Regions from separate parts of the Acinetobacter seifertii genome, predicted to be linked through region 1. Evidence: predicted binding sites of a transcription regulator. Region 1 holds the regulator's gene; the other holds the start of a gene.
What was found. The regulator PhoB, encoded in region 1, activates phosphate uptake and scavenging genes when phosphate is short. The targets are predictions, from matches to a motif close to TGTCATNAANCTGTCATAA.

Region 1 (15,496 bases):
GATTTACTTATCTCAATAAAGCATAAGAAAATAAAATTCTTGATTATAAATACCATGAATTTAAATAAAAAAACCTAGCCTTTAGGCTAGGTTTGAATGCGCATAATGACTTTTAAGATGCTGCACTGCTCGGGCTATCATTTTGTGGAATTGATTTTTTGCCCATCAAAATTTCAGTTCGAATATTTTGGGCAAGCTCTGCACATTCAGCATTCATACCATTAATCATAAATGCATGACGAGTCATAATATTGCTCGGATTTGGCATTGCAACAAGCTGATAACTGTCTTGAATTGCTTTAAGCTGATCATTATCTAGATAAAGCGCAGACTCTTTAGCATGCAGATGTTGTGCTAAACGCTGAGCTGCTTCTTTGGCATCAATTTGCATTGCTTCTACGGCATGACACATAGCACTACGCGTTTGTAGTGCAAAGCGTTTATCTTCACGGTAACGTTTATATAAAACGTCTGACAGTAATTGGAACACTGTTCCCACCATAAGCAGACATTCTACAGCGTGCTGATGTGAAGTTGAGATTGCGAGTGTTGCGCCTTCTGCATGAAACTCATCTACGACCTCAATATCTGTAGTCTTTAAATGATAATGCTTTGTGCATAGCTCGATACTTTTATTTAAGAAGAGCTGGCAAAGTTTAAAATAAGGTATAGAAACAGACTGGTTAACACTACTTAATAACTGTTTAGGGTCATAAAACTGAATATTGAGTGCCAAACTGTCTTGGTTTGTAGATTCTGTGCTTTTTTCTGGTTGTGGGCGAACAAGTGGTTTCGCTTTAGCTTGTTGCTGAGCCTGCGCAACCAAAGTTACTGTATTTTGTTTTTCAAGCGCGAGAGCTTGTGTTAACTCTTGAATCTCATGTTTTAAACGATTTTCTTCGTTAATACGTGCTAGGTATTCACTACGGGTTGGACGAGCGATGGCACGATAAGCAAGCCATAATAAAACATGTAAGAATAACGAAGCTAAAATCGCAAGCCATTGGGTACGAAGGATTTCGCCAATACTTGGTTGAATAAGCGTAATTTCAATAGAACCGACTTTCTTCTCGTTTTGAAGAGCATCACGAACAAAAACTTCGCCTTCGCGAGTTTTTGACATGCCGCTTGTCGCTAGGACTTGTTTATTGGCATCAAGAATGCGAATTGATGCCACACTTGGATTGGTCGCATAGCGATTGGCAATAAGAGCCAAAGATACCGTATTGGCAGGTTCAAGCTCAGATAAGCTGTCTGCTACGAGTTGGCTGGTCATGAGCTGACCTTGGCTCGCACGGTTTTCATTGAGCTGGTGTGTCGTTGCAATCACCAATAAAAAGGTATGCAATGCAAAACTAATGATCAGTAGGCTAGCAAATAGCCCTTGTCTAGGCGCAATCAAGTTAAACTTCCAAGGCAATTATATTGAAATTCGATTATGATTCTTACAATAGTTGTCACTCAGACTAGAGTCAATTCATGCGAGAAATCATTCTTATATCCTTTTTAGGACCGGACCAACCAAACCAGTTTACCCGATTAATGCAAGTACTATCCGTACATTCATTGCAAATACTGGATGTAGGTCAGGCCGTTATTCATAATCAACTGACATTGGGCATCGTGGTCGCTTCAGATAATGAAACTGCGACAGCGTTGGCAATGAAAGAGATTTTGATTTTAGCACATGATATTGGCTTAACAGTGCGCTTTAAACCAATCTCGGGCGCAGAATACGATCAATGGGTAAGTGAAGGTGGGCGAACCCGTTATATCGTCACGGCTTTGGCACCAGAGCTTACTGCTGCACACTTACAAGCCGTTACACAAATTGTGTCTAGCCAAGGCTTTAACATCGAAACTGTAACTCGTTTATCAGGTCGTGTAGACATTGAAAAGGACAGTACATTGCCTCGTCGCGCTTGTGTACAGTTCGGTTTAAGCAGTGGTCCAACTTTAGATGCACAAGCAATGCGTGCTGCATGTTTACTTCTTTCCAGCGAATTAAATATTGATGTTGCTGTTCAAGAAGACAACGCTTATCGACGTAACCGTCGTTTAGTGTGCTTCGATATGGACTCAACCTTAATTGAGCAAGAAGTGATTGATGAATTAGCGATTGAAGCAGGGGTAGGCGCACAAGTTGCTGAAATTACTGAAAGAGCAATGCAAGGCGAACTTGATTTCCAGCAAAGCTTCCGCGCCCGTGTTGCATTATTAAAAGGGCTTGATGCTGCTGTTTTACCTAAAATTGCTGAGCGTTTAACCATTACCGAAGGTGCAGAACGCCTTATTTCAACGTTAAAAGCACTTGGATATAAAACGGCTATTTTATCTGGCGGTTTCCAATACTTTGCTGAATATCTACAAGGTAAATTAGGTATTGATGAAGTTCATGCCAACGTTTTAGACGTACAAGATGGCGTTGTAACTGGTGAAGTAAAAGGTGTAATTGTTGATGGCGCACGTAAAGCTGAATTATTACGTGAGCTTGCCAACAAACTTGATATTTCATTAGAGCAGGCAATGGCTGTCGGTGATGGCGCAAATGATTTACCAATGCTTGCGATTGCCGGACTTGGCGTAGCGTATCGTGCTAAACCGCTTGTTCGCCAAAATGCGAATCAGGCGATTTCAAGCGTTGGTTTAGATGGTGTACTGTATTTACTCGGTATGCATGACAAAGATTTGAACCGTGCTTAAATAATTCTGAACAATCATTAAGCGCTGCTCAAGAGTAGCGCTTTTTTTATGCAGAATAGTCATAAAAACAAGCAAGTTATGACAAAATTATGCACAGAAAAAAGGCAATAAAAAAAACTGAAAAAAACTTATTTTCAGGCAAAAAAACAGCATAGTTTTTTGTAATGACACGCCAGAATTGATGCCATATAGGACGTAGAACTTTTTGAAATTTAGAAAAATGTAATGACAAAAGAATGTTGCGACAAAGTGTGTCGCATCGACAAATAACAGGTCTTTTTTTCTAAAAAAAAACATCCATAATGCTTTCTAAGCTTCAACACAAATCATGAATTAAAGTTGTTTTTGGAATGAGGTCTGAAGATCAGACCGAATGTTTTTAGACGTTTTCATTAAGACGGAGGTTTCTATGGTAACAGCGAATTTTGCCGCTATCGCCGGATTCAGCTTAATTGCTGTCGCGCTTGTTGCTGTTTTCTTTTCTCCTTACCGTCGTTGGCTTGGTTTTATGCTTGCAGGGATGTTTTTTTGGGGGCTATTGGAAGTGGTCCGTTTTGGAGTTCAAGTCACTTTTGAAATGCCAGTCACATATAGTTATTTAACTGCACTAAGTCTAGCGATGGTAATGGTCACATTTGTTTTATTACGTGAGGATAAACAGGCACAAAAGGCTTTGGCAAATCGCCAATATATAGAACATACGCCAGTATATGAAGATGACCAACAGCAATGTTCTAGCCGATAATTAAAGTCTTATCTAACGCTAAAAAGGTATGCACAGCATGCCTTTTTTATTTACGAAAACATGATTTTTATTATACAAAGCATTTATTAAAAAATAGCCAGTTATGCTACGATAGCGTGGTCTGTTGACGTTTCATATATAGATTGCGTTGCCAATTAGAATATCATCAGTCGATGCACAAAACAGTCAAAGGGAAGCCCTTGTCGAGTTTTGCCCCAAGATTTTCATAAAAATACAATAGGCGTGAATGTTCATGAAACTTTCTTCTATACCTGTAGTTAAGTTACCACTTGTTGATGTTAGTACAGACCCGTTAGATTTATTGGTAGCAGGTTTGGCACTTCGTATGAAACAGTTGGCACGTACAAGTCCTAAGTTTATTGAACTAGTTCATGACCGTGCATTCCGTATTCAAATTGGTACTGACTTAGGTGTTGCTCGCCAAATTATTATTAACCATGGTCACATCGACACAGTCGCGGGTTCACCTGAAAAAGCTGACTTTATTTTGCAATTTGCAGATAGTGAACAAGGTGTAAAAACATTATTAAAAGGCGATCCAACTGCATTTATGACAGGTATGCAAAATGGTAGCATTAAAATGGAAGGCGATTTCAGCTTGCTTGTTTGGTTTAACCAAGCAGCTAAACTCATTCCACCAAAATTACCAAAACCAGTAAAAGAGAAAGTACGTCAGGCACGTGCTTTTATTAAAGAAAAAACTGGTCGTTAAGATCTAATAAAAAAACTCCCAATCGGGAGTTTTTTTATATTTATACTTCAACTTCTAGATTGAAAGTGACTGGCCCATCATTTATGAGATGTACTTTCATGTCGGCTGCAAAAATGCCTGTTTGAACTTTTTCAAATTGTGAACGGGTATATTCAACCAACTGTTCATAGAGTGCTTTTGCATCGCTCGGTGGCATAGCTGGACCAAAGTCGGGACGTAAACCTTTTTGGGTTTGGGCCATCAGGGTGAATTGGGAAACAAGCAGAATCCCACCATTTGCCTGAGAGACGTTCCAGCCCATTTTGCCTTGTTCATCATCAAAAATACGATATTTCAAAATTTTATCGATAAGCTTTTGACCCATGGCGAAGGTATCATCTCGGCCTATTCCTAAAAAAACCAATAAGCCATGCTGGATTTCGCCGGTCGTTTCACCGTCTACGACCACTTTAGCTTCAAGAACTCGTTGTATTAAAGCGCGCATTGTTAGAGAGGGTTTCTGCAATTGTTTGAATTGATGCAGTTTAGCAGAAATTAATTTAAATGATTTTTAAAAGGAAATTTCATGGAGTTGCAACAATGGTATAAAAGCCCATAATTCATCTATAAAAATATGCTTTAATGCAAAGAAGCAAGCGAATAATCATTGACTATGTCTCCAATTATCCATTCTTTACTTGATACAGACTTGTACAAATTTACGATGCTACAAGTGGTTTTGCACAAATTTCCGCAAACTCATAGCGTCTATCATTTTCGTTGCAGAAACTTAGAAGATACGGTTTATCCATTAGTGGATATTTTGGATGACTTAAATGAGCAACTCGACCATTTATGTAATCTCAAATATAAAGAAGATGAATTGCAATACTTAAGAAAATTGCGTTTTATTAAAAGTGATTTTGTCGATTATTTAGAATTATTCCAACTCAAACGTCGTTTTATTGAAGCCAGTATAGATGCTGAAGGCCGTCTAGATATTCGTATTGAGGGGCCGATGGTTCAGGCCATGATGTTCGAGATTTTTGTGCTGGCGATTGTAAACGAGTTATATTTTAGCCGCATTCGAACAGATGAAGTTTGGGCCGAGGGCGAACGCCGTTTAAAAGCAAAACTCGAATTAATTCAGCAATACGAAAAATCTCAACAGCCGAATGATCCTCCATTTTTAGTTTCCGACTTTGGTACACGCCGTCGCTATAGCTTTGAATGGCAAAAACATGTGGTGGCTGCATTTCATAAAACTGTCCCACATGTGTTCCGCGGTACAAGTAATGTCTTGCTTGCTAAAGAATTAAATATCACGCCAATTGGAACTATGGCGCACGAATTCCTACAAGCGTTTCAGGCCCTTGATGTGCGCTTACGTGACTTTCAAAAAGCTGCTTTAGAAACATGGGTACAAGAGTACCGTGGAGACTTAGGAATTGCTTTGACTGATGTTGTTGGAATGGATGCTTTCCTAAGAGATTTTGACTTGTATTTTGCTAAACTGTTTGATGGCTTACGTCATGACAGTGGTGACCCATATGAGTGGGGCGATAAAGCCTACGCGCATTATCGTAAGTTAAAAATTGATACTAAAACCAAAATGCTCACCTTTAGTGATGGACTCAATTTGCCAAAGGCATGGGAGCTTCACCAATACTTTAAAGATCGTTTTCAGGTAAGTTTCGGTATTGGAACCAATTTGACCAACGATATGGGGCAAACAGCGCTCAATATTGTGTTGAAACTGGTTGAGTGTAATGGTCAGTCGGTTGCCAAAATTTCGGATAGCCCAGGAAAGACCATGACCGACAACGATACGTTCTTGGCCTATTTGCGTCAGGTTTTCCAAATTGAAGAGCTTGATGAAGCTGTTTAATGACAATGTCGTTTGACGACTTGGCAAAGACTCGTTGCTTAAGAATGTTTATATCTGATTTTTTGCTAAACGGTAGCAGAAAATCAGAGTTTGATAGATATAAGCTTATGCTAAGATGAAATTAAGCTGGTATAAAAAGTAACCATGACGATGACCCCTCCTGATTTTAAACTTGATTTACTCATAGAAGCCGAAGAGCTAGTGCCTTATTTAGGCAATGAATATATCCGTATCGTGGATTTGAGCCGTGCATCTGTTTATGAGCAACTTCATATTCCACATGCAATTCATTTACAGCCTAAATGGTTGGTGGCTCAACATGAAGAAGCCACTGGCATCTTGCCTGATGAATCTGGCTTACAAGCGTTGATTGAAAAATTGAATATTTCACCAAATCATCACGTTGTGGTCTATGACGATGAAGGCGGGGCATGGGCTGGGCGTTTAATCTGGAATTTACATTGCTTAGGATTTACGCGTACCAGTTTAATTAATGGTGGTATTCATGCATGGTTAGGAGCAGGCTTACCCACAACGGCAGAAGTCGAAAAAGTTTCTCCTGTTGCCGATTTAATTCAAATTGATTTATCGCATGCTGCTCAGTACCGAGTGAACTATGAGGAACTAAGAAAGCAAGTCGAGCAAGAAAGTATTCAGTTATGGGACTGTAGAACAATTGATGAATATAGTGGTATCCGCTTAGCAGCGCGACGCGGTGGTCACATTCCAAATGCCCTTCATTTTGAGTGGAGTACTGCACTTAATCGTCAAAATCATCTAAAATTGCATCCGCTTGAACGCACGCGGCAGCGCCTTGAACAACTTGGGTTCGATTTACAGCAACCTGTAGTCGTGTACTGCCAGTCACATCACCGTTCCGGTCTGGCCTACATTTTGGCTAGACTTTTGGGTTGGGAAGCAAAAGCCTATGATGGTGCGTGGAGTGAATGGGGCAATCGCCTCGATAGTCCTATTATTACTGGAGAATCACCGTCGTGAGTTTCACATCTCGATTAAAAAAAGAATTATTTATTAAGGCACAAAATCTTGTTCCTCAACATCAATTGAGCCGTGTAGTGGGTAAAGTTGCTGCGAGTGAAAATCCAGTTATAAAAACTGCTGTTATTCAAGCATTTAAAACTAAGTATGGGATTGATTTATCGATTGCTGAACAAGGCAATGCACTGAAATATAAATCTTTTAATGACTTTTTTACCCGCGCTTTAAAAGATGGCGTACGTTTGATCGACGAAAATGCAGATAGCATTGTTTCACCAGCAGATGGCGCTATTTCACAAATTGGTAAAATTACTGCTGGCGAAGTTTTTCAGGCAAAAGGCCAAAGCTTCTCTGTAGAGAAACTCATTGGCGACCCACAACTTGCTCAACCTTTCCAAGAAGGTGAGTTTGCAACAGTTTACCTCTCGCCACGCGACTATCACCGTGTTCATATGCCATTTGCAGGTACATTAACTGAAACGTTGTATGTACCGGGTGAGCTATTTTCAGTAAATCAGGTGACCGCTGAAAATGTACCGGGATTATTTGCCCGTAATGAACGCATGGTGTGTTTGTTTGATACTGAACTTGGACGTATGGCTGTTGTTTTAGTCGGCGCTATGATTGTTGCTGGTATTGAAACTGTAGCAACAGGCAAGGTAAAGCCTTCAGGTCGTATCGAATTACAACATCATCAGTTAAAGCTAGAAAAAGGTGCTGAGCTTGGCCGTTTTTATTTAGGTTCTACTGCGGTTATCTTACTTGAAAAAGATAAGGTCGAGTGGGAAAAGCGTTTTAAAGCTGAGTCTGTTGTTGTGATGGGCGAACGCATGGGTCATACAGTTTAATAAGCTATATAACTTATATAAAATATGAACCCTGAATAAAGTTATTCAGGGTTTTTAAATTTAAGTGATGTAAAAATATAATATATTATTATGTTCTTGTTTATATTATTTTAAAATAATATTATTAAGTGGTCTAAATTAGGACATTATATGCACTAGACATATTTATATATGATTGAAATGATCAATAATATTTAACGTTAGTAAATAGAAGTGAAAATAGATATTTGATTTAGACTTAAGTCGTACTTTTAATTTTATTTGAAGATAAGTGTTTAAATCTAAAAAATTATTTATTTTTTTATAAACATTAAATTCCTTTTACATATTATAAAAAATTAGCTTTGGCATAATGTTTGCTAACTATTCAGGACTTTACTCTAACTTTCATATATTTAGGTTCTGAAATCATGTTAAATGTTAAACAGCTGACAGCTTCGGTTTTATCTGTACTTTGCATTTCACTCACTCATGCAGATGATTTTAAAGTTTTAAATCAAATTTCAAAACAGCCTACTCAAATTCAAACTGGAGAATATAAAGGTAATTATTATGTTCCTTCTACTTTAAATACGATTACATGGGGATATTTACCAAATCGAGATGCTAAACCTGTGCTTACTGTTCCGTCGGGTAGTGTTGTGACGTTTGATACGGTTTCTCATGAAGGTTTGCTTGAAGACCAAGGGCGTAATGCTGAAAAGTTCTTTAAATCGAAAGGTGTAAAATCTAATGAAATATTGGAAGAAGCAAAAACAATTACGCAGTCAAATTTAAAGCATGATTTTCATAAAGATGGGCCACATATTGTGACAGGTCCTGTTGCAATTGAAGGCGCACACCCCGGCGATATTTTAAAAGTTGAAGTACTTAAAGTTGAGCCGCGTGTACCTTACGGTGTTATTTCAAATAGACATGGTAAAGGTGCTTTAGTGGGTGAGTTTCCTAAGAAAGCAAAGCAAGAAAATGCATCGGCTGAACATCCTGAACGTTATGGAAATGTATCGATTTTCACTCCAATTGAAAAAAATGCTAAAGGTGAGTACGAAGGTGTATTAAAAACAGAATCGGGTAAATCAATACGTTTCCCGCTGTATCCTTTTATGGGAATTATGGGGGTAGCAGCCAATACGTCTGAACCTGTTCACTCTGTACCACCTGCAATGTATGGCGGAAATATTGATATTAATGAACTAGGTGCAGGTTCAACAGCCTATTATCCTGTTCAAGTCAAAGGCGCATTATTCTATACGGGTGATAGCCATTTCGCACAAGGGGATGGTGAAGTCGCATTAACTGCACTCGAAGCTTCAGCACGTGCAACACTAAAATTTACCTTGCTTAAAGCTGGTAAAGACAAAATACCGGGCAAAGAGCTAAAACAACCTTTAGCTGAAAATGCTGAGTTTTGGATTACGCCGGGACTTGACGAAGATCTAGATGAGGCGATGAGGAAATCTACACGTGAAGCCATCCGTTTCTTAAACCAAGAATATGGTATTGATGAAGCGACGGCATATGCGTATTTAAGTGCTGCAACAGATTTTGAAGTTTCACAAGTTGTAGATAAAACTAAAGGTATTCACGCAAAAATCAGAAAAGCTGATTTTAAAGAGTTTGAGAGCAAATAATTATATGATCTGTGCTTGGTATTTAATATTTTAAATATCAAGCTAAATCTCATTTTAACTTTTAATAAGTTTTATATATTTTATAGTTGAGTATAATAAGTCTCACATATATTTATTACTATAAAATCTAATGAACTTACTTCCGAACGTCTCACTATATCTTGCTGCGATATTAACATTCTGTGCTGCATTACTTCATTTTATTTGTGTGTTCTGGGGAGCAAATGGTTTTCGGTTTTTAGGGGCTGGAAAAAGTATTGTCCAGATGGTTGAAAGAGGTGATTGGTATCCGAATTTTATGGCAATTTCGGTTGGTTTTATTCTTTGTATTTTTTCTTTTTATGCTTTTTGTGCAGCAAGTGGCTTTATCAGTTTGCCGTTTGAAAAAATTATTATTTCTCTCGTTGCGATTATATTTATTTTGCGTGGTTTGGCATTTCCGTGGTTAAAGGCTAGATTTAGTGGGAATAGTGATCTATTTTGGTATATAAGTTCTTTCATTTGCCTCTTGTTGGGTTCGTTATATGCAATAGGGGCATATTTTTTATAAGTTCAACTTGAATTGATTAGAAAGTAGAGGAGTAATCCCTTGATTAAAAAAAGTAATTCGTTTTTTAAAATTTTATTTAGTAGTGCTTGTTTAGTGTCTGGCTCTGCTATGGCTGCGTCAATTACAGATTTGAACAAGCAAATTGTGAACGATAAACCAGGTTCAATACTGTCTATAGCACAGCAAGATGTAACGAATTTATTTCCTCACGCCGATCAGCGTTTGTTAATAAATTATCGTAGTCGAGGTGTGAACGGTGAACCTATCGTTACCTCAGCATTTATTTTACTACCGAAAGGAACACCACCTAAAAATGGCTGGCCTATACTTGCTTGGGCACATGGTACGACAGGAGTTGCTGACACCTGCGCACCTTCGGGTGACTATGTAGGTGGCCCAGTTCATTCATATCAAGAAGTTGCTTCTAAAGCTTTAGATAGTTGGCTTGCACGAGGCTACGCAGTTGTTGCACCTGATTATCAGGGTTTAGGTACACCGGGTGGACATCCTTATATGAATGCAAAAAGCCAACTGCATACGGTGGTCGATGCCGTACGAGCATTACATGTGCTGAAGCCAAAAGATTTCAATAAACAGTGGTTAGTCATGGGACATAGCCAAGGTGGGGCTGCGGCAATTGCAGTATCTGCTTATGGCCAAAAAGATGCGCCTGAACTGGATTTAAAAGGAGCGCTTGCGCTTGCGCCAGGCGGTTATCAATATGAAGGTATTGCAGAATATGTGAAAACTAATCCGAACCCAGAACCTAGTGTGGCTGCTTTTTTCCCGATTGTATTATTAGGCGCACAAGCAGCTGAACCAAGCATTGTTCCTGAAAACTTAGTCAGTCCTGAAATGAACGCTGTGCTGACTCAAGGACGTAGCCGCTGTTTATCTGAACTTCAATCTGATTTGAAGAAATCTCCTTCGAGCATATTTAAAGCTGATGCAGACTTAAAACCTCTTTTGGCTTATCTAAAACAGCAGTCCATTGAAAATATGGTGCCGACTGTACCGTTAATGATCGTGCAGGGTTCTAAAGACCATTTAGTTGACCCGAGAGGAACATATGCTTATTACCAACAGTTATGTAAATTAAAAAAACCAACGATTTATCAAACGATTGATGGTGGAGATCATCGAGATGCACTGCGTCAAAGTAATACTTTCGCTACCAACTTCTTAAACGTTATAGAGAAAAATCAGATCAAGTCGTATTGCTCGACTTCTAAATAGACAGAGTGTGATTTTCACAAAAAAGCCGACTTTCATGAGTCGGCTTTTTATATGTGAGGGGTAATTTTAGGTCATGTTATATAGTCTTTCTTTTGGAAAAACTGCGGTAAATGTTGACCCTTCATTTTCTTTAGATTGCACGTCTAAATAAGCGCCGTGTTGCATCAGCACGTGTTTTACAATCGCCAAACCTAAACCCGTTCCACCTGTTTGACGACTACGGTCGCTGTCTACACGGTAAAAGCGCTCAGTCAGCCGCGGCAAATGTTTTGGGTTAATTCCGATGCCCGTGTCTTGTACGCTAAAGTAAGCATGTTCACCATCGTCGTGCCAACCAATGGTAATCGTTCCACCTTTTGGTGTGTACTTAATGGCATTGGTAATTAAGTTACTAAACGCACTGGCAATTTCCATGTCGGAACCAATGAGGTCACAGTGACTATCAATATGTAAATTGAGCGTGTGTCCATAATCGGCATTGTAAGCCTGAGCATCATCAAAGAGTTGATTCATTAAACTCGGCATTTCAATAATCTGATTTTTTGCAATTTTTTTGTTGTTTTCTAAATTCGATAACAGCAATAAATCATTCACTAACGCATTCATACGTTTGGTTTGTGATTGCATTTGATCAAATGCACGTTTCCAGCGTGGGCTAATATCTTCTTGGTCGGTAAATGTTTCGATATAGCCGCTCAGTACAGTTAATGGAGTACGTAGTTCATGCGAAATATTGTCGACGAAGTCTTTACGCATTTGCTCAAGGTTATGCATACGAGTCACGTCATAAGCGACAAGTAAGCGGCTTTCACCACCAAACCGTGTGAGTTTGACTTGCACATAACGATCATCATCAAAGTTGGAATGTAGCTTAATGCCGTCAGGTGCCTGATCAATGTTGTTAAAATATTCAATAAAAGTAGGCTGGCGCAAAATCGTTAATAAGTTGCGACCACGGTCGAGTGGGCTAATACCCAATAAACGCTCTGCGGCAGGGTTCCACCATTCAATTTGATGTTGATCATCAATGAGTACAACGGCTTCAGCTAGCGCAACTAAAGAGGATTGAGCGCGGTCAATCAGCCCAACCATTTCGGCCTGAACAATTCGTTCCTGACGCTGAGCACGATACACATTAAACAATAATGCCCCCCAAATTCCACTTAAGTTGGGAGGAACATCGTAAGGATTATTGGCAATCCAATCATTGACCAAATATAAAGAACGTAACTGGAGTGCAAAAAACACCACGAAGGCGATAAAAATACAGCTCCAGAAATACCCAACCCCTAAACCGACTAAACCCGCAATAATCAGGAAAAATAATAAAAGCCGTAAATCTTGTTTAGCAAACGTCCATAAACTACTGTAACGAGAAAGTTTTTGTTCACGTACCTGTTCAGGGACGGGGTAGGGTTCATACATAAATTTTGGTTAACCTGCGGCTAAATCTGCACGTGTTGAGAAACGATAACCTGTACCACGTACTGTCTGAACAAATCGGTCAACACCAAAAGGTTCTAGGACTTTACGTAAACGACGAATATGTACATCGATGGTACGATCTTCGATGTATACATTACCGCCCCATACCTGATCGAGCAACTGTGCACGTGTATATGCACGCTCTGGATGGGTCATAAAAAATGCAAGCAAGCGATATTCAGTTGGTCCCATATCTAAAATGCTGTTGCCAAAGCTTACACGCTGGCTTACAGGATCAAGAATTAAACCATTGGCATCAATTGTTTTTTCACCGCTTAATGCATTTGCACGACGTAGAACTGCTTTAATACGAGAAACCAGTTCACGTGTTGAAAATGGCTTAGTCATATAGTCGTCTGCACCAGCATCTAGACCTTGTACTTTGTGGTCTTCTTCTCCGCGAGCGGTGAGCATAATGACTGGAATTTCTGCTAAGTTTTCATCGCGTTTTAAGCGGCGGCATAAGTCGACACCACTCACCCCTCCAGGTAACATCCAATCGAGCAAGATAAGCGCCGGACGTTGGTCGACGATAATTTGATGAGCCTGTTTAGCATCTTCAGCCTGTAAACATTGAAAGCCTGCCATGTCCAAAGAAGTATGGATCATTTCACGAATAGGAAGCTCATCATCGACAATTAAAATGTAGTCATCTTTCACAGCGTAATACCTTGTAGATTTTAACGGTGAACCGTTTTGTAGTTATGACAGGCTTATTACAAAGATTAATTATGACAATTTCATTGCAGAAAAGTCTATAAAATCGAATTTAGCAATAATTTGTGACAAAAATACGGCAAGCACATGACCGAATGATGACAGGAAAACATAAATTTTCTTAAAATCATTCAAGGTGTTACCAGTTTGCTTTCCTATAGGTTTCTTAGGTCAAAGTCGTGTCAAAAAACTTTAATATTATTTTGAAACTTGTGCCAATAAAGATAAGAAAACAATACGGCAAGCTGTCAAAACTTGCTCCAGAGACTGCTCAAAGCCTCCCATCACCCAGCGAATCGCAATTTGTGTCACGTATCCGTTTAAGCCAGTTGCGATTAAAGATAGCTCATTTTCCTTATGCTGTATTTGCGGCATGGTCAGCATAACGAACGCTTGGATCATACGGTCAAACTGAGCAAGGGTTTCCTGAATGGTGGCCTGATTATGTAATTCCTGAACCAGAACTGCGTCAACATAGACAATACGGGCTAAACGAGGATCTTCTTTTAAGGTGGTCAGCAGTGCTCTTAAGCCTGCATCGACCATTTTTTCTGGATCGGGTGCCGCCTTAATCACAGCTTGCATTAAGTTTTGCTGTAACTCTTCAATCATTTTTAAAAAGATGGTCTGGAATAAGTCCTCACTCTTTTTAAAAGATTCATAAAAATAGCGTTCGGTGAGTTTTGCTTCTTGGCAGACATCCTTTACCGTCACTGAAAAAAAGCCAAGGGTTCCATAAGTCGCAATACCCGCTTCAATGAGTTTTTCACGGCGTGCTTCTTTACGCTCAGAAAGAGATAACCCTTTGAACTGACGTTCTTTACTCACAGTTTTTGTTTTCTTTTTACTGGTTGAGTCGTTTGTCGCCATAAATAAATGGTTTCCTGATTTATCGGTTTTTCGGCAAATATGAGGCCTATGATAAAGCGGTCAGCAGAATTGTGCCAATCTATCTGAAATTACAGTGTACTATATTGACAATGATTATTGTCAAAATTATATTAAAAGAGTCTAAAATGCACATGCAATGAACCGGTTGTGCAAATCGAAAAACAAAGGATGGACAATGAAAAATTTTAAAAACAAAGTCGCTGCAATCACGGGCGCAGGTTCTGGCATTGGGCAACAATTAGCAATTCTCTTGGCGAAACAAGGCTGCCATCTTTCGTTAAGTGACATTAATGAAAAGGGTTTAGAGAAAACTGTTGAGCTATTAAAACCCTACAGTAATATTACTGTAACAACCAAAAAGTTAGACGTTTCTGACCGCGAAGCAGTAAAGCAGTGGGCACAGGAAACCGTGCAAGATCATGGCTCTGTTAATCTCATTTTTAACAATGCTGGGGTTGCTTTAGGTTCAACTGTAGAAGGCGCAACCTACGAAGATTTAGAGTGGATTGTTGGAATTAACTTTTGGGGCGTGGTTTACGGGACCAAAGAATTTTTACCATTTATTAAGCAAACTCAAGATGGTCACATTATCAATATTTCCAGCTTATTCGGTTTAACAGCTCAGCCAACTCAGTCTGGTTATAACGCGACTAAATTTGCTGTGCGTGGTTTTACCGAATCGTTACGTCAAGAGTTAGATATTGAAAAAAGTGGCGTGAGTTCTTTGTGCGTACATCCGGGCGGTATTCGTACCAACATTGCGAAAGCTGCAAAAATGAGCGATAGCTTGAACACTTTGGGTATGGATCCGACAAAATCGATTCAAAATTTTGACAAGTTATTGCGTACCCCACCAGAAGAAGCGGCTCGTCAAATTTTGGATGCAGTTTTGAAAAATAAGCGTCGTTTACTCATTGGTAGTGATGCAAAAATTCTGGATGCATTCCAACGTTTATTCCCGACAGGGTACCAACGTGCTTCAACCATTGTGACCAAATTAATGAAATAACTTTTAATGTAAAAAAGCCATCATTTGATGGCTTTTTTTATAAGGCTTAATGCATTCTAAATAAGAACTTTGATCTTCTTTT
Region 2 (15,496 bases), 1.1 Mb from region 1:
TGGCGCAATTACTGTACATTCCTTGATTCAGGTCAAGCATGGTTTACATAGCGCAGAAATTCTACGCCGCTTTATGAGCGAGCTTGCAGGCCGCGAATTAAGTTTTGATGAGTCTGTTTATGATTCGGAAGTCAAAACAGCCTACCGTAATCTTTCGATCGGTTATATGTTGCGAACTGTCGGAATTTTGGAAACTGACCCTGTCGATATTGTGAATGGTTACATTCGCCAATGTGCGATCATGGTTACAGTTAAAGACTTGGTACGTATGGGCAGTGTACTTGCCAATGGTGGGGTCGACCCTAAAACTGGAAAGCGTTTGTTAAACCGATCTGTGGTTAGACAAGTACTCAGTGTCATGATGAGCTGTGGTATGTATGATGCCGCAGGTGACTGGCTGTCGACTGTAGGTATTCCTGCTAAGAGTGGTGTAGCAGGCGGTATTTTAGGTGTGCTGCCAGGTCAGGTCAGTATTGCTGCTTTTTCTCCTCGTTTAGATGAGCATGGTCATAGTATTCGAGGTATCGATATTTTAGAGCGATTATCTCGTGACATGGGATTACATCTCATGGAAGGTACACCTTCTGCACAAACCATTGTACAAAGTCATTATCGTACAGGAAAAGATGCTTCATTAAGTGTGTATGTGCTTCGTGGTGTATTGAAATTTACTGAAGCTGAAATGTTGTTGCGTATTTTGCAAGATGAGACCATTGACCAAAGCACAATTGTTATTGATTTAACTCAGATTTCACTTATCCACGATGTGGGTAAACGTATGTTCTTAGAAGGTGTTGATCGTCTGATTGATGATGGACATACGCTTGTTCTAGTCGACCCTGAACAAAGATTAGATCATGCCAGAACAGCGAAAGATCGTGAGCTTCATGTCTACCACGATTTTGATGATTTGCTCGAAAAGCATGAGATCCGCACTAAAAAAAAGACTTATAGCGACATCGCGGCACTTCTAAACTGCTGAGGTGTTTTTCCTAGGTGTCGCCTAAACATCGCACTGAACGCGCTGGGGTTTGTATACCCCAGTGATTCTGAAATTTGAGCAATAGATTCACCATTCGCAATTTTACTTAACGCAAGTGCAATATGCATTTGTTGCAACCATGCCCGATACGACAGCCCTGTTTCTTTTTGGAACATGCGCATTAGAGTTCTAGAACTCGTACCAATTTCATCAGCCCAATCTGTCAAATCTTTTGAATGGTCAGGAGTATGTAATAACTCTTGGCAAATTTTTAATAACCGTTTGTCTTTCGGCCACGGAATCTGAATAGGCAACAAATTGGCACGATGAATTTCTTCAAAAATCAAAATTTGTAAAGAACGGGAAAGTTCTTGAGATGTCGCTGTATTTGGCGTGTCTTCTCGCTCAATTTCATTTAAACGAATCAAAAGCTCATGCAACAAGTTGCTTACTCGAATAATAAAGCAATGCTGACCCATTAGAGCGGCTGCATTTACTTCAACCAACGCCGTATTTAACTTTACGTGACTCAGTGAAATCACGCTGTGCTCTACATGGGCAGGAATCCATAATGCACACATGGGCGGCACAATCCAGACATGATTAGGCGTAAACACCTGAATGTTGCCTGTGGATGCATACAGAAACTGCGCACGTGTATGTGTATGGGTAGGCGTGATTTCTCGGTAAGCATGCTCAGAAGATAGCCCAATCACAAGTTCAGACAAATCAGACTGAATAAGAGAATCGGACATAAACTATCCTAAAAAATTGTCACTTATACGATGATTATTGGAAGATAACTTTATAAGCGACAATTTACAATAAACATCTTACTTAAAATATTGGAGTTTTTCAGGTATGACGTCTTCAATACAATTGAAAGATGGTATTGCCAATACCGTTGCAAATGATCAGCCTCAAGGAATGATTATTAAAATTGTAGGCGCTGTGGCAGTCGCACATTTACTGAATGATTTAATTCAAGCAGTGCTACCCGCTATTTATCCAATGCTAAAAGCAAACTTTTCGCTGAGTTTTGCGGAGGTTGGCCTGATTTCATTTGTATATCAAATCACAGGTTCGCTGCTACAGCCTTGGATTGGACTTTATACCGATAAACATCCAAAACCGTATCTTCTCCCTCTCGGCATGATGGTCACATTCTGCGGCATTATCTTGTTGGCATTTTCACCAAGTTTTGCTGTGTTGTTATGTGCATCTGCACTGATTGGGGTAGGGTCTGCCACCTTTCACCCAGAAGCTTCGCGTGTGGCGCGTATGGCATCGGGTGGGCGCTTTGGTACGGCACAGTCGACTTTCCAAGTGGGCGGAAACACAGGTACTGCCATTGGCCCATTATTAGCAGCATTATTGATTGTTCCATTTGGGCAGCATGCAGTTGCGGGCTTGGTTATCATTGCACTTTTAGCAATTTGGGTTTTATTTGGTGTAAGCCGTTGGACTATAAGTCATGCCAAAAGTCAGGTGGTTGCACGTGCAACTCAAGCACATACTAAATTGCATGGCCGTAAGCTTATTATTGCTTTGAGCACAATTAGTTTATTAATGTTTGCCAAATTTACTTACATTGCCAGCATTAGTAACTACTTTACTTTTTATCTTATTCAAAAGTTCCATATCAGCATCCAGACTGCTCAGTTGCATTTATTTGCCTTTTTGGCAGCTGTTGCTTTAGGTACATTTGCAGGTGGCCCAATTGGTGACAAAATTGGTCGTAAAGCGGTTATCTGGGTTTCATTTATTGGTATGGCGCCGTTTGCATTAATGATGCCGTATGCAAACTTATTCTGGACAACAGTTTTCTCAATTATTGCAGGTTTAGTGTTGTCATCAGCTTTTGCCGCAATGGTGGTTTACGCACAAGAAGCTGTTCCGGGCCGTGTGGGTATGATCGCAGGTTTAATGTTTGGACTTATGTTTGGGGTAAGTGGTATTGCCGCAGCAGGGTTGGGACATTTAGCTGATATTAACGGCATTGAATGGGTATTTGGTTTATGTTCATTCTTGCCATTACTTGGATTTGCCACCGCATTTTTACCAAACACAAAAGTTAAATAAATGAAAAGACTCTCAGTCATATTCGGCTGAGAGTCTTTTTAGATAAATATAGTTCCAATTAAAAAGACTATTTCTGAATACCAAATTTAAATACGGTGACACTGTTATAAGTTTGATTTGGGTTCAAACGTGTAGAAGGGAAAGATGGTTGATTCGGGCTATCTGGAAAATGCTGTGTTTCTAATGCTAGCGCATCTGCTTGTCGATAGAGTACGCCATTTGCACCAGCAACATTTCCTAGTAAATGATTAGCTGTATACATTTGAACACTTGGTTCAGTAGTTAAGACTTGCAGTGTCCGTTTAGATTTTGGATCAAAAACATGAGCTGCAAGATTTAACTTTCCTTGAGACTTTTGGTTAAGTACCCAAGTTTGGTCATAGCCATATCCATAGGCCAATTGCTGATGATTCGCTCGAATATCTTTCACAATTGCTTTAGGAGTTCGAAAATCAAAAGGTGTACCTGCAACCGACGCTATTTCACCTGTGGGTAAAGAGTTTTGATCGGTTACCAATACACGGTCTGCATTTAGCTGGACAACATGATCGAGTACACCATAAGGGTTATTGCCAGCTCCTGATAAGTTGAAATAACTGTGGTTAGTGAGATTAACGACTGTAGGTTGATCAGTTTTGGCTTTATATTCAATCTGGAATTCATTTTGATCTGAAAGGCTATAGATCACTTCTACATCTAACTTTCCGGGAAAACCTTGATCACCATTTGGACTGGTTAACTTAAGCGAAGCTTTAACGGTTTCACCTTTGGAAACGAGGGGTTTAACTTGCCAAACACGTTTATCAAAACCCGGATTACCACTATGTAATGAATTCGGACCATTATTTTTTTCAAGATTATACGTTTTTCCATCTAAGCTAAATTGAGCATTGCCAATACGGTTTGCATAACGACCAATCAATCCACCAAAATGAATGCCTTCCTTGGTATCAGTGACTTCATAACCTTTTAGGTCATCAAAGCCTAAAACGATATTATTTTGTTTACCTTGTGCATCGGGAGTCAAAATCTGTGTAATTACACCACCATAACTAATAAAAGATACAGAGACTCCTTTGTTATTGCTCATAGTGTATAAATCAACTTTTTGACCGTCTTGAGTTGTACCATATGGTTTTACATTTAATGTGGCTGCATTGGTAAGTTGGGCAAAGCTATAAATCGTAATACCTAAAATTACTAATTTTTTCATGTTTATACTCTATTTTTTAATTATGGAATTGCATGAATATAAGATTGAATTCTCGTCTTTTTAAAGAGTTTTTTATTATATATAGTGTTAATGATGATTAGCGCTGTTAACGCTAAGTATTGAATAAGCTGGCACTAATCCTATTAGTAAAATTCAACGGTAAGCTATTTTTATGACTCATCTCGACTCGGTTTTAAAATTTTCGCTTGGTCTTAATGGCATGTCATTTGCCTTAGACAACCAGCACATTCAAATTGAGCAGGGCTTGGGTTTTGTTAATGCAAAAAGCATTCGCTATGGTGTGATTGATGAGCTTGCTATCGAAAAGATGATTTATTTTATTGAAGAAATCATCGAGTCAAAACCTCTCAGAAATTTAAAGATAAGTGGTGTAGCTGTTACGTCTGATGCAGCTATGATACAACTCAGTGAGTTATTTTTTAGTGCAAAAAAGAAAATCAGTCGTATTGAGCTTGAGCATGGATTCAATGATTTTATTGAGCGTTTGAGCTACTACACAAGCCAAGTGGCTCCAGATCAGCTTTATATTTTTACCTACTTTGTATTTATTCGAGAAATGATGCATCACTTAAGAGTTGAGGAAGTTCAAATCGTTTAAGAAATGACACTAAAAACGTAAAAAATAGGGAATAACAGATAGTAGAGTACCAATGCTACTAAGCAAGATATTACTCTCAATAAAATAAGGGAAAATCATTAAAACTAAACCCACAGTAAAAGGCACAGTCATTTCTTGCTTTTTTCCATAAAGAAAATAGCCTAGCCCAATGGAGCTAAAGATTACGCCGAGAAAAAGTTGAGTTGTGTTCATAAAGAATTTCTAAATGTTTGAATAAAAAAGAGCTACACATGTAGCTCTTCTCAAAAATTACATAAGCTTAAACAATCGAATCATCTAAATTCGGCGCTAACCAACGCTTCGCTTCATCTAGTGTCCAACCTTTACGTTTTGCATAATCTTCAAGTTGGTCTTGAGAGATTTTGCCCACGTTAAAGTATTCGCTTTGTGGATGTGAATAATAGAAACCACTTACCGAAGATGGCGGCATCATTGCAAAGTGTTCAGTCAGTTTAGTACCGATTTTTTCGGTAGAACCTAACCAATCAAATAACACTGCCTTTTCAGAGTGCTCAGGGCAAGCAGGGTAGCCCGGTGCAGGGCGAATACCGACGTATTTCTCTTTAATCAGTTCTTCATTACTAAGCTGTTCATCAGCTTTATAACCCCAGAACTCTTTACGAATACGTTCATGTAAGTGTTCAGCAAAAGCTTCAGCAAAACGGTCGGCTAATGACTGCACTAAAATTGCAGAGTAGTCATCACCTTTTGCTTTGTATTCATTTGCCAATTCTTCTGCACCAAAAATCGATACAGTGAATCCGCCTAAGTAGTCCTGCTGCTCACGGTCAGTACGAATGTAATCTGCTAAAGACAAGTTTGGTTTACCTGTCACTTTGTCAGATTGCTGACGCAAGTGCTCAAAAGTATGTGTAACATTTTGACCAGCTTCATCAAATACGCTGACGGTGTCTGCGTCAGTGCGCTGTGCTGGGAACATACCAAATACAGCACGAGCATCAAAACGGTTGTTGTCGATAATATCTTTCAACATTGCTTGAGCTTGGTTGTAAAGGTCAGTTGCCGCTTCACCCACCACTTCATCTTCTAAAATTTTCGGGAATTTACCTGCCAAGCTCCAAGAAATGAAGAATGGTGTCCAGTCAAAATACTCTACAAGGGTTGCAAGAGGGTAGTTGGTGAGGACTTGTGTTCCTAAAAGATTTGGTTTTGGTGGTACATAGCTTTCGTCAATTTTAAAACCATTCTCAACCGACTCTTTATAAGTCAATTTTGCAGCTTTTGGCTGTTTGTTGGCTAAGCGCTCGCGAATCTTGGCATATTCAGCACGATGCTCTGCAATAAAGTTTCCACGCATTTCTTTTGAAAGGAGAGTGGTTGCAACACCTACAGCACGTGAAGCATCGGCAACATAAATCACTGCATCGTTTTGATACTGAGGGTCAATTTTTACTGCTGTGTGTGCTTTAGAAGTAGTCGCGCCACCAATCAATAAAGGAATGTTAAAACCCTTACGCTGCATTTCTTTCGCAACAAATACCATCTCATCCAAAGATGGAGTAATCAGACCAGACAAACCAATGATGTCACATTTTTCATCAATTGCAGTTTGCAAGATTTTCTCGCAAGGTACCATCACGCCAAGGTCAACAATGTCGTAACCATTACAGCCAAGTACTACGCCAACAATATTCTTACCAATATCGTGTACGTCGCCCTTAACAGTTGCCATGAGGACTTTACCTTTAGATTGGCTGCCTGTTTTTTCAGCTTCAATGTACGGGTTGAGCCAAGCCACAGCTTGCTTCATAACACGTGCAGATTTCACAACCTGAGGTAAGAACATTTTGCCTGAACCGAACAAGTCACCAACCACGTTCATACCATCCATCAAAGCGCCTTCGATTACATCTAAAGGACGTTTTGCTTTGAGGCGAGCTTCTTCTGTATCTTGGTCAATATAAGTGGTAATACCTTTAACCAATGCATATTCAAGACGTTTTTCAACCGACTCATTACGCCATTCAAGGTTCTCAGCTTCTTTAGCTGCGCCGCCTTGTCCACGGTATTTTTCTGCTACTTCAAGCAGTTTCTCAGTCGCAGCTTGACCTGATTCACCTTGGTTTTGGTTTAAGATAACATCTTCAACTGCTTCTTTTAGCTCGGCTGGAATATCATCATAAATTGCCATTTGACCAGCATTCACAATACCCATGGTCATGCCTTGCTTAATGGCATGGTACAAGAACACAGAGTGAATCGCTTCACGAACAGGCTCGTTACCGCGGAACGAGAATGAAACGTTCGACACGCCACCAGAAATCATGGCATGCGGTAAGTTCTGTTTAATCCAACCTGTGGCCTCAATGAAATCGACGCCATAGTTGTTGTGTTCTTCAATCCCTGTTGCTACAGCAAACACGTTCGGGTCAAAAATAATATCTTCAGCAGGGAAGCCGACATCATTAACCAAAACATCATAAGAACGTTTACAGATTTCACGTTTACGTTCAGCAGTGTCGGCCTGACCTGTTTCATCAAAGGCCATCACAATAATGGCAGCACCATATTGACGGCACAGGCGAGCTTTTTCGACAAACTCGTCATAACCTTCTTTTAATGAAATCGAGTTAACAACGGGTTTACCTTGTACGCATTTTAAGCCAGCTTCAATGATTTCCCATTTTGATGAGTCAATCATTATTGGCACACGTGAAATATCTGGTTCAGAAGCTACAAGGTTTAAGAAATGTACCATCGCATTTTGCGAATCGAGCATCCCTTCATCCATGTTAATGTCAATAATTTGTGCGCCAGCTTCAACTTGCTGCTGTGCAACTTCTAAAGCTTCGGCAAAGTTTTCTTCACGAATGAGACGTAAGAATTTTTTCGAACCTGTAACGTTAGTACGTTCACCCACGTTCACGAAAAGTGAGTCATCATAAATATTAAATGGCTCTAAACCACTTAAACGGCAAGCAGGGACTGTTTCAGGAACTTGGCGAGGTGCAATGTCTTTTACTGCATTAGCAATAGCGCGAATATGATCAGGTGTGGTACCACAGCAACCACCAGTAATATTAATTAAGCCGCTTTCTGCAAATTCTTTTAAGAATGCAGCAGTTTGTTCTGGTGTTTCATCATATTCACCAAAAGCGTTTGGTAAGCCTGCATTTGGGTGTGCTGAAACAAACGTATCTGCGACATCGGAAATAGTTTTTACATGAGGACGCATTGCATCTGCACCAAGCGCACAGTTAAAACCAATCGATAGTAAGTCACCATGACGTACAGAGTTCCAGAACGCTTCGGCAGTTTGACCTGTTAAGGTACGACCCGATGCATCGGTAATGGTCCCTGAAATCATGATTGGTAATTCATGACCAATTTGTTTAAAGACTTCTTTTACCGCAAAAATCGCAGCTTTACAGTTTAAGGTATCAAATACGGTTTCAATCAGAATGATATCTGCACCGCCTTCAATCAGCGCATGAGTCGCTTCAATATAGTTTTCTTTTAGTTCATCAAAGGTAATGTTACGAAAAGCAGGGTCATTTACATTTGGTGAAATTGAACAAGTACGCGAAGTTGGCCCAAGTACACCTGCTACAAAACGCGGCTTGTCTGGAGTTGAATACTTTTCACAAGCTGCTTTGGCTAAACGTGCTGCTTCACGGTTAATCTCTGGAACAAGATCTTCCATGTGGTAGTCAGACATTGAAACACGCGTACCGTTAAAGCTATTGGTTTCAATAATATCTGCACCAGCATCAAGATAAGCTTCATGAATGCCTTGAATGATTTGAGGTTGTGTCAAAACTAAAAGGTCGTTGTTGCCTTTTAAGTCATGTGCCCAATCGGCAAAACGCTCACCACGGTAGTCGGCTTCTTCTAACTTATGGCGCTGGATCATCGTTCCCATGGCACCATCAATAATCAGAATGCGTTTAGCAAGAAGCGCTTTTAGGGTGGCAAGCGTAGACATAGAAAACCCCGATCTTTTATATGAATTTAAAAATGCGGCGCTATTGTAACAGAATAGCAGCACAAATGATGACCTACGAAGGTCACGAGTCGATGAGTAAAAATTAGAAAAAAGAGCCGGTTTTATGACAAAAACAAAAGAATTTTCATGAAATATTCATCAAATGATCATGATATTGAAATATTTCATGCCCAATATGCCGAAATATTACAGTTGCTTTGTATGAAAAATAAACATATGGGTCATTTTATTTATTTTTTTGCTGTAAAAATAAGCACAAAAGGAGCTCGTAAATAATGATTTAAGTTATTGTATTTTAATAAAAAAATAAAAAATAGCGAGGAAAGGTGCATCAAATGAGGTCAAAATATAAAAAATTGACTTCATCAGGCGGCTCTTTGTCATATAATTGTCATAATTTAATTTAAGAATACAGAGGATTTTATTATCCTCTTACCGTCTGCATGAATTCTAATCTACCCCCTGTTTCGGATTCAAAACTTGCGGCAAACCTGCAAGCAAAATCGACGAATGTACACGTCCCAACACCGAAATTTTTTATGCCGGTGTTTCTGACGATTATTGTTGCAACACTTATTTATATTGGGTTTCAGGTTAGTGCTGATTTAGCGCATGTTCCACCTTTGAGCCTTTATTCGGTTATTCTTTTATCTACTGCGCTTTTTATTGCATTGGGCTTTGAATTTGTAAATGGTTTCCACGACACTGCCAATGCAGTTGCAACGGTCATTTATACAAATGCATTGCCGGCACCAGTTGCAGTCATGTGGGCTGGTTTTTGTAATTTCCTTGGGGTAATGGTCGCAAGTGGTGCTGTTGCTTATGGCATCATTGCATTGCTTCCTGTTGAACTTATCATGAATATGGGTAGCGGTGCTGGCTTTGCAATGGTATTTGCATTGTTAATCGCTGCAATTCTTTGGAACCTTGGTACTTGGTTCTTAGGAATCCCAGCTTCTAGCTCTCACACCTTGATTGGTTCAATCTTGGGCGTGGGTATTATGAACCATCTATTGAGTGCATCGACTGGCGTAACGACTAGTGGTGTAGATATGGATCAGGTGATTAAAGTAGGTAAGGCATTATTATTTTCACCTTTAATTGGTTTTGCTTTTGCAGCAATCTTATTCTTGTTGGTTAAAACTATTTTTAAACGCCAATTAGAATTATTTCAGCCACCTGAAGGTAATAAGCCACCACCAGCAATTATTCGTGCAATTTTAATCTTTACCTGTACAGGTGTAAGTTTTGCACACGGTTCAAATGACGGCCAAAAAGGTATGGGACTCATCATGCTCATTTTGGTTGGTTTAGTACCATTAGCTTATTCAATCAATAAAAACCTCGATACACAACAGGTTCAATCATTCCACCAGCTTTCTTCTCAAACTGCTGTTTTGTTAAACCATAATCAGCAAGAATTGAATGATGAAAAAGCGCGTGAAGTTTTAACTAAATATATTCAAACCAAGCAACAAACACCTGAAGTTGTACCTGCATTGGCAAGTATGACTGACCACTTAGGTGCTCGTGTTTCTAGCTATCGCGACTTAAAAGATATTCCAGAAGCTGCGATTAGTGAAATTCGTAATGACATGTATTTAAGCACAACCACGTTTAAACGTTTGGATAAAGCAGATGCTTTACCAAAAATGGATGATTCACAGAAAAAGCTTGTGAAAGATTATCGTGGTAGCTTGGATTCATTCTTACAGTACATTCCAAACTGGGTGAAAGTTGCAGTTGCATTAGCGCTTGGTCTTGGCACTATGGTCGGTTGGAAACGCATTGTGGTAACTGTAGGTGAGCGTATTGGTAAGAACCATATGACTTATGGTCAAGGTATGTCTGCTGAGCTTATTGCAATGAGTACAATTGCAGCAGCAGATGGTTTAGGTATGCCAGTTTCAACTACACATGTTTTAAACAGTGCTGTTGCAGGTACCATGGTTGCAAATAAATCTGGTCTAAACTTTAATACTGTTAAAACAATCTTATCAGCTTGGATATTTACTTTACCTGCGACCATCTGTTTGTCTGGTGGTTTATATTGGTTGTTCTTAAAGTTCATTTAAGTTGTCTGTTTAAATCTAAAAAGCCACTATGATTAGTGGCTTTTTTATTGGCATCTTTAAAAAAAAGATCGCTTTTTTCAGATAAATTCAGTAAAGAATGAATGATTATTGCAAATACTTATTGCTGTGTGACTAGCTCAAAAAATTGATGAAAGGATATAGGATGAAAACGGTTCAACTTGATCAGCTAAAACAACAATTCCCACTCATTCAAACATTACAAGATTACCAAGAAACATTTTGGTTTAACCCGAATCGTTATCCTTTAAAAGATGCACTCGCGAAAGTTGGTCTTAGCGAGCAAGATGTAAAAGACGCCGAGGCTAGGCTAGACCGTTTTGCTCCTTACTTGGCAAAAGTCTTTCCTGAAACTCAAACGCAACACGGAAAAATTGAATCCGAGTTAGTTGAAATTGCAAATATGCAACACGCCCTATCTGTAAAAGAGCAAAAGGAACTTACAGGCAGCCTTTGGCTTAAAAAAGATAGTCATTTACCGATTTCAGGTTCAATTAAAGCACGTGGTGGTATTTATGAAGTCTTGGCTCATGCTGAAAAACTAGCAATTGAGGCAGGGCTTCTTAAGTTAGAAGACGATTACAGTAAACTCGACCAAGATGCATTTCGGACATTTTTTTCCAAATATCAAATTGCAGTAGGCTCTACAGGTAATCTTGGTTTATCTATTGGTATTATGAGTGCGAAGCTCGGCTTTAGAGTGACAGTGCATATGTCTGCCGACGCAAGGCAATGGAAAAAGGATAAATTGCGTTCATTGGGCGTTAACGTGGTTGAATATGACAGTGATTATGGGGTTGCTGTAGAGCAGGGACGTAAAGCTGCAGAACAAGATCCAAATTGCTTTTTTATTGACGATGAAAATTCAACAACATTATTTTTAGGTTATGCCGTTGCGGGGTTACGTTTAAAACAGCAGTGTGAGCAAAAGCAGATTAAAATCGATGCTGAACATCCATTATTTGTTTATTTACCTTGTGGTGTAGGTGGTGGCCCCGGTGGCGTGAGTTTTGGGCTTAAACTTGCTTTTGGTGAGCATGTACATTGTATCTTTGCAGAACCCACGCATTCACCTTGTATGTTATTGGGTGTGCATACAGGACTGCATGATGAGATTTCAGTAAATGATATTGGTTTAGATAACATTACTGCTGCAGATGGGTTAGCTGTTGGTCGTGCTTCTGGATTCGTAGGGCGAGCTATGGAGCAGTTAATTGATGGTTACTACACGATTCATGATGAACGTTTATATGAGCTGATTGCACTTTTAAATCAAACTGAAAATATTCAAGTTGAACCCTCAGCAGCGGCTGGCATGATGGGGGCATATTATGTGCAAACTACTCCTGATTATTTAGCTTTGCATCAATTGTCTGCAGAGAAGTTAAAGCAGGCAACACATGTGGTCTGGGCGACTGGTGGTGGTATGGTGCCACCGGATGAAATGCAAAAGTATTTAACTTATAGTCAAAACAAATAATTAGATTAAAAAAAGCCCAATTCGAAAATTGGGCTTTTAATTTCATTATTTTTTCGAGAATTTCTTAAAAGGAAGTTTCTCTGCTGCAAAACCGTAAATAGCAGCAAAAGGGAGAGCTGTACGGGCTAAATAAGCCACACGCCATAGACCACCGTGATTGGCACCTTCCATCATTAATTCTAGAGGATGATCAAGTACAGTTTCTGGGTTTGCTACTGAGGACTCACTTCTTAAGTCATGAATCCATAGCGCTGCCATAATCGCATTGGTCGTTTCAGGGCTGAATGCTTCGACATCAAAAAGTTCAGCACCATTAAATGCTGCTTTAAGTAATGGGTTTTTGGTCACCGAGTGAGTTGTAGTAGATGGAGCAATATTAATACTTACACGTTGGCCTTGATGACGAGCAAGTGTTGCACGCCATTGTTGAATGCGTTTTGCCAAAGCATAGTTTGGTCCTTGTTCAACTACTAAGCAGTCTGCAATACCATAAGTTTTACCATTCTCACTGGTAATTAAATCTTGATAAGGCGCTTGGAAAAAACGTTTAAGTGAAAGAGCAGAAACTCCTTTCGCAGCCATTTTCTGTAGTTGTGAACGCGATTTAAATTTCTCTTGAGCTGCTTCTGCAACTTCTTGAGGTACTGCGTAAACATCGGTTGGAGTACACATGAACATTAAGCTGGTATCTGATTTATGTTCACTCACATATTGCATAATGCTATCCATTGCCATTGAAACACGGACATGTTTTTCACCGTCTAAATACGCAATAGCAGCTAAATCTAACTTTTGTGGAAATTGAACTAACCACTGTGCAATTTCTGGAAGTTGAGTCAGTAAATTGGCACCTAATTTATCTCTTAACTCTGAGGCTTTTGCTGATGAGTCAACTGATTCAATCGTAGGTGCAATAAGCGTTGCATTTCCATTTTTAATCGTATTTAAGATTTTGCCCCACACTCGTGAATTTGGTAAGTCTATTGCAATAATATTAGCTTTCCATTTTGCCAGCCAAGGTAAGGGACCCGCTTCCGATGCTGCACCAAACAACACCATAGTACGGTCTGATAAATCAAACCATTCAGGATGTGCGATAGCTTCACGTAATGCGTTTGCATGGCTTGGTTCAATAATTCCTGCATTTTCCCATTTTTGAATTTGGTCAAGAAGACTTTGTCCACTGAGTTTCTGACCTTTATATGGAACATACCATTCCGGTGCCGATTCACTTTCGCCTTTAAACTTTACTGTATTTAAAGGTGCAGACGAAGGAATGCGAAGAGCATCTTTTAAAAGGTAATGTTTGCCATCTCTAAAAAAATCAAAAAGATGATGTGCCTTATGTAACCCTTGTTTTGCAATGGTGATTGGATTGTTGTTATTAGAAAGTCCATGCTGAACAAGCGATTTAAAGTATGTTGGATAATTTTTTCGCCAGTTTTTTTCAGTCAAAATCTGTTGAGCAGTTTTATTATCTACAATAGATAAAGCTTCTGACAAAATCTCTTGGCCTGTGCGAGAAGTACTTTGCTTTTTTGTTGAAGCGTGTATTGGAAATTGTAGACCTTCTACTTGACTCTGACTGGACATAAAATATCTCACTTGTACGGTATCATTAATATACAGGTGTATACATTATCTATGCCAACGTAAAGAAACGAGTGGCAATAACTGACAAAATCAAAATTAAATTATTTATGTGATAGAGGTAGTTTGAGTGAATTTTTATGATAATTCGATCTCATTTTTACATCATTTTTTTTCACATTTTTAGAACATTTTTATGGACTTACGTTACATAAATGATTATTTTGTATAGAGCGAATTCATCAGGTCTAAACTGAAGATAAAATGTTCAAAATGTATCAATAAAAAAGATACGATGATGATTAAAAAACTAGACTTTTTTATTAAACGATAAGACTAGTGAAACGGAATAAGAAAGAATTGGGGTGAAACTAGATGGAAGACAACGTAAGATTGTCTTTTAAAAATCTTGGGGATATGGTGATTTTTTTGCACCATAATTTTCTAGTTTCGCCCCATCTAATTTTGGGTGAAACCCTTCACGTGAGCTGTAAGTCATCTTGCTAAAGGGCAAGGTCAATTCGTTACAGTCTATCTAAACCTTTAGCAACGGCCTTTTTTAGCTTGTCCTGGTGGACAAAAATCACCTGGATGATTGTGATAAGGCGAATCCGGATCGACCACCACACTGCCAGCTGGGGTATAAACTGCACAAGCAGATAGTGATAGTGTGAAAATTGCTGCTGCACAAACTAGTAATACTTTCATATTGTTCTCACTTTTTATCATTCTCCCTTTTACTATTTACTATAAAAATTATTAGATCGTTTTTCGATCTACTTTTGGTTAAGAAATATCAATACTACAAAATAGTTTTAACTTGTTAAGGTGTACGTAAAATTGTTCTAAAACCAACATGTGTAGCAGCTAAATCAAAATCTTGAGGGTAACGGCTACTGTTTCGATAACGTGAACAATAATTTTCAGCACACAAAAATGAGCCTCCTTTAATGACATATTGGGTACTGCTCATTTCTTTTTGTCTTAAATCAGAATAATTACCCATATGCTGATCATGTGCGCCTTGGTAGGGAGAGGATGTCCATTCCCAAACATTTCCAATCATATCGAATAGTTTAAAGCCATTAGGTTTAAAGCAGCCGACAGGAGCAACACTCGTAAAATTATCTTGATTCAAATTTTCAAAAGGAAATGCACCTTGCCAGTAATTTGCTTGGGGATGCTGATGTTCATCAGTAGGTGCTTGGTGTAAAGGCGTGTCGGTCTGTGAGTTTGCTTTAGCGGCGTACTCCCATTCAAGTTCTGTGGGTAAATCGCGTCCTAGCCAAACTGCATAATGCTCAGCATCATTTTTTGTCACGTAGCGTACAGGTTCATGAGGGTTGGGAAGTGCGCCATTTTGGCCATTTGGCATTTTCCAGGTATATCCAGATTTGAGTTGCCACCATTGCTGTGGGTGATGAGGGTCTGGTGAAAAAACAGCTGCCT

Region 2: the regulator PhoB is predicted to act here: its motif matches at 9,263-9,281, upstream of I8T81_RS14155 (inorganic phosphate transporter).

What each region holds. Positions count from the first base shown of each region.
Region 1 covers NZ_CP065820.1:103,159-118,654, forward strand. The annotation lists gene I8T81_RS00475 (hypothetical protein) at 113-1,420, opposite strand; gene serB (phosphoserine phosphatase SerB) at 1,480-2,703, shown strand; gene aciT (ciprofloxacin tolerance protein AciT) at 3,113-3,448, shown strand; gene I8T81_RS00490 (hypothetical protein) at 3,702-4,181, shown strand; gene dtd (D-aminoacyl-tRNA deacylase) at 4,222-4,665, opposite strand; gene pncB (nicotinate phosphoribosyltransferase) at 4,834-6,048, shown strand; gene I8T81_RS00505 (sulfurtransferase) at 6,199-7,047, shown strand; gene asd (archaetidylserine decarboxylase) at 7,044-7,895, shown strand; gene I8T81_RS00515 (acetamidase/formamidase family protein) at 8,306-9,526, shown strand; gene I8T81_RS00520 (hypothetical protein) at 9,657-10,076, shown strand; gene I8T81_RS00525 (alpha/beta fold hydrolase) at 10,116-11,312, shown strand; gene phoR (phosphate regulon sensor histidine kinase PhoR) at 11,379-12,737, opposite strand; gene phoB (phosphate regulon transcriptional regulator PhoB) at 12,747-13,457, opposite strand; gene I8T81_RS00540 (TetR/AcrR family transcriptional regulator) at 13,713-14,384, opposite strand; gene I8T81_RS00545 (SDR family NAD(P)-dependent oxidoreductase) at 14,581-15,414, shown strand; gene I8T81_RS00550 (MATE family efflux transporter) at 15,471-15,496, opposite strand, start outside.
Region 2 covers NZ_CP065820.1:3,070,978-3,086,473, reverse strand. The annotation lists gene I8T81_RS14190 (glutaminase) at 1-982, shown strand, start outside; gene I8T81_RS14185 (AraC family transcriptional regulator) at 949-1,737, opposite strand; gene I8T81_RS14180 (MFS transporter) at 1,844-3,064, shown strand; gene I8T81_RS14175 (aldose epimerase family protein) at 3,132-4,277, opposite strand; gene I8T81_RS14170 (hypothetical protein) at 4,450-4,896, shown strand; gene I8T81_RS14165 (amino acid transport protein) at 4,906-5,109, opposite strand; gene metH (methionine synthase) at 5,177-8,863, opposite strand; gene I8T81_RS14155 (inorganic phosphate transporter) at 9,328-10,959, shown strand; gene I8T81_RS14150 (D-serine ammonia-lyase) at 11,123-12,457, shown strand; gene I8T81_RS14145 (hypothetical protein) at 12,503-14,050, opposite strand; gene I8T81_RS14140 (hypothetical protein) at 14,591-14,755, opposite strand; gene I8T81_RS14135 (formylglycine-generating enzyme family protein) at 14,871-15,496, opposite strand, start outside.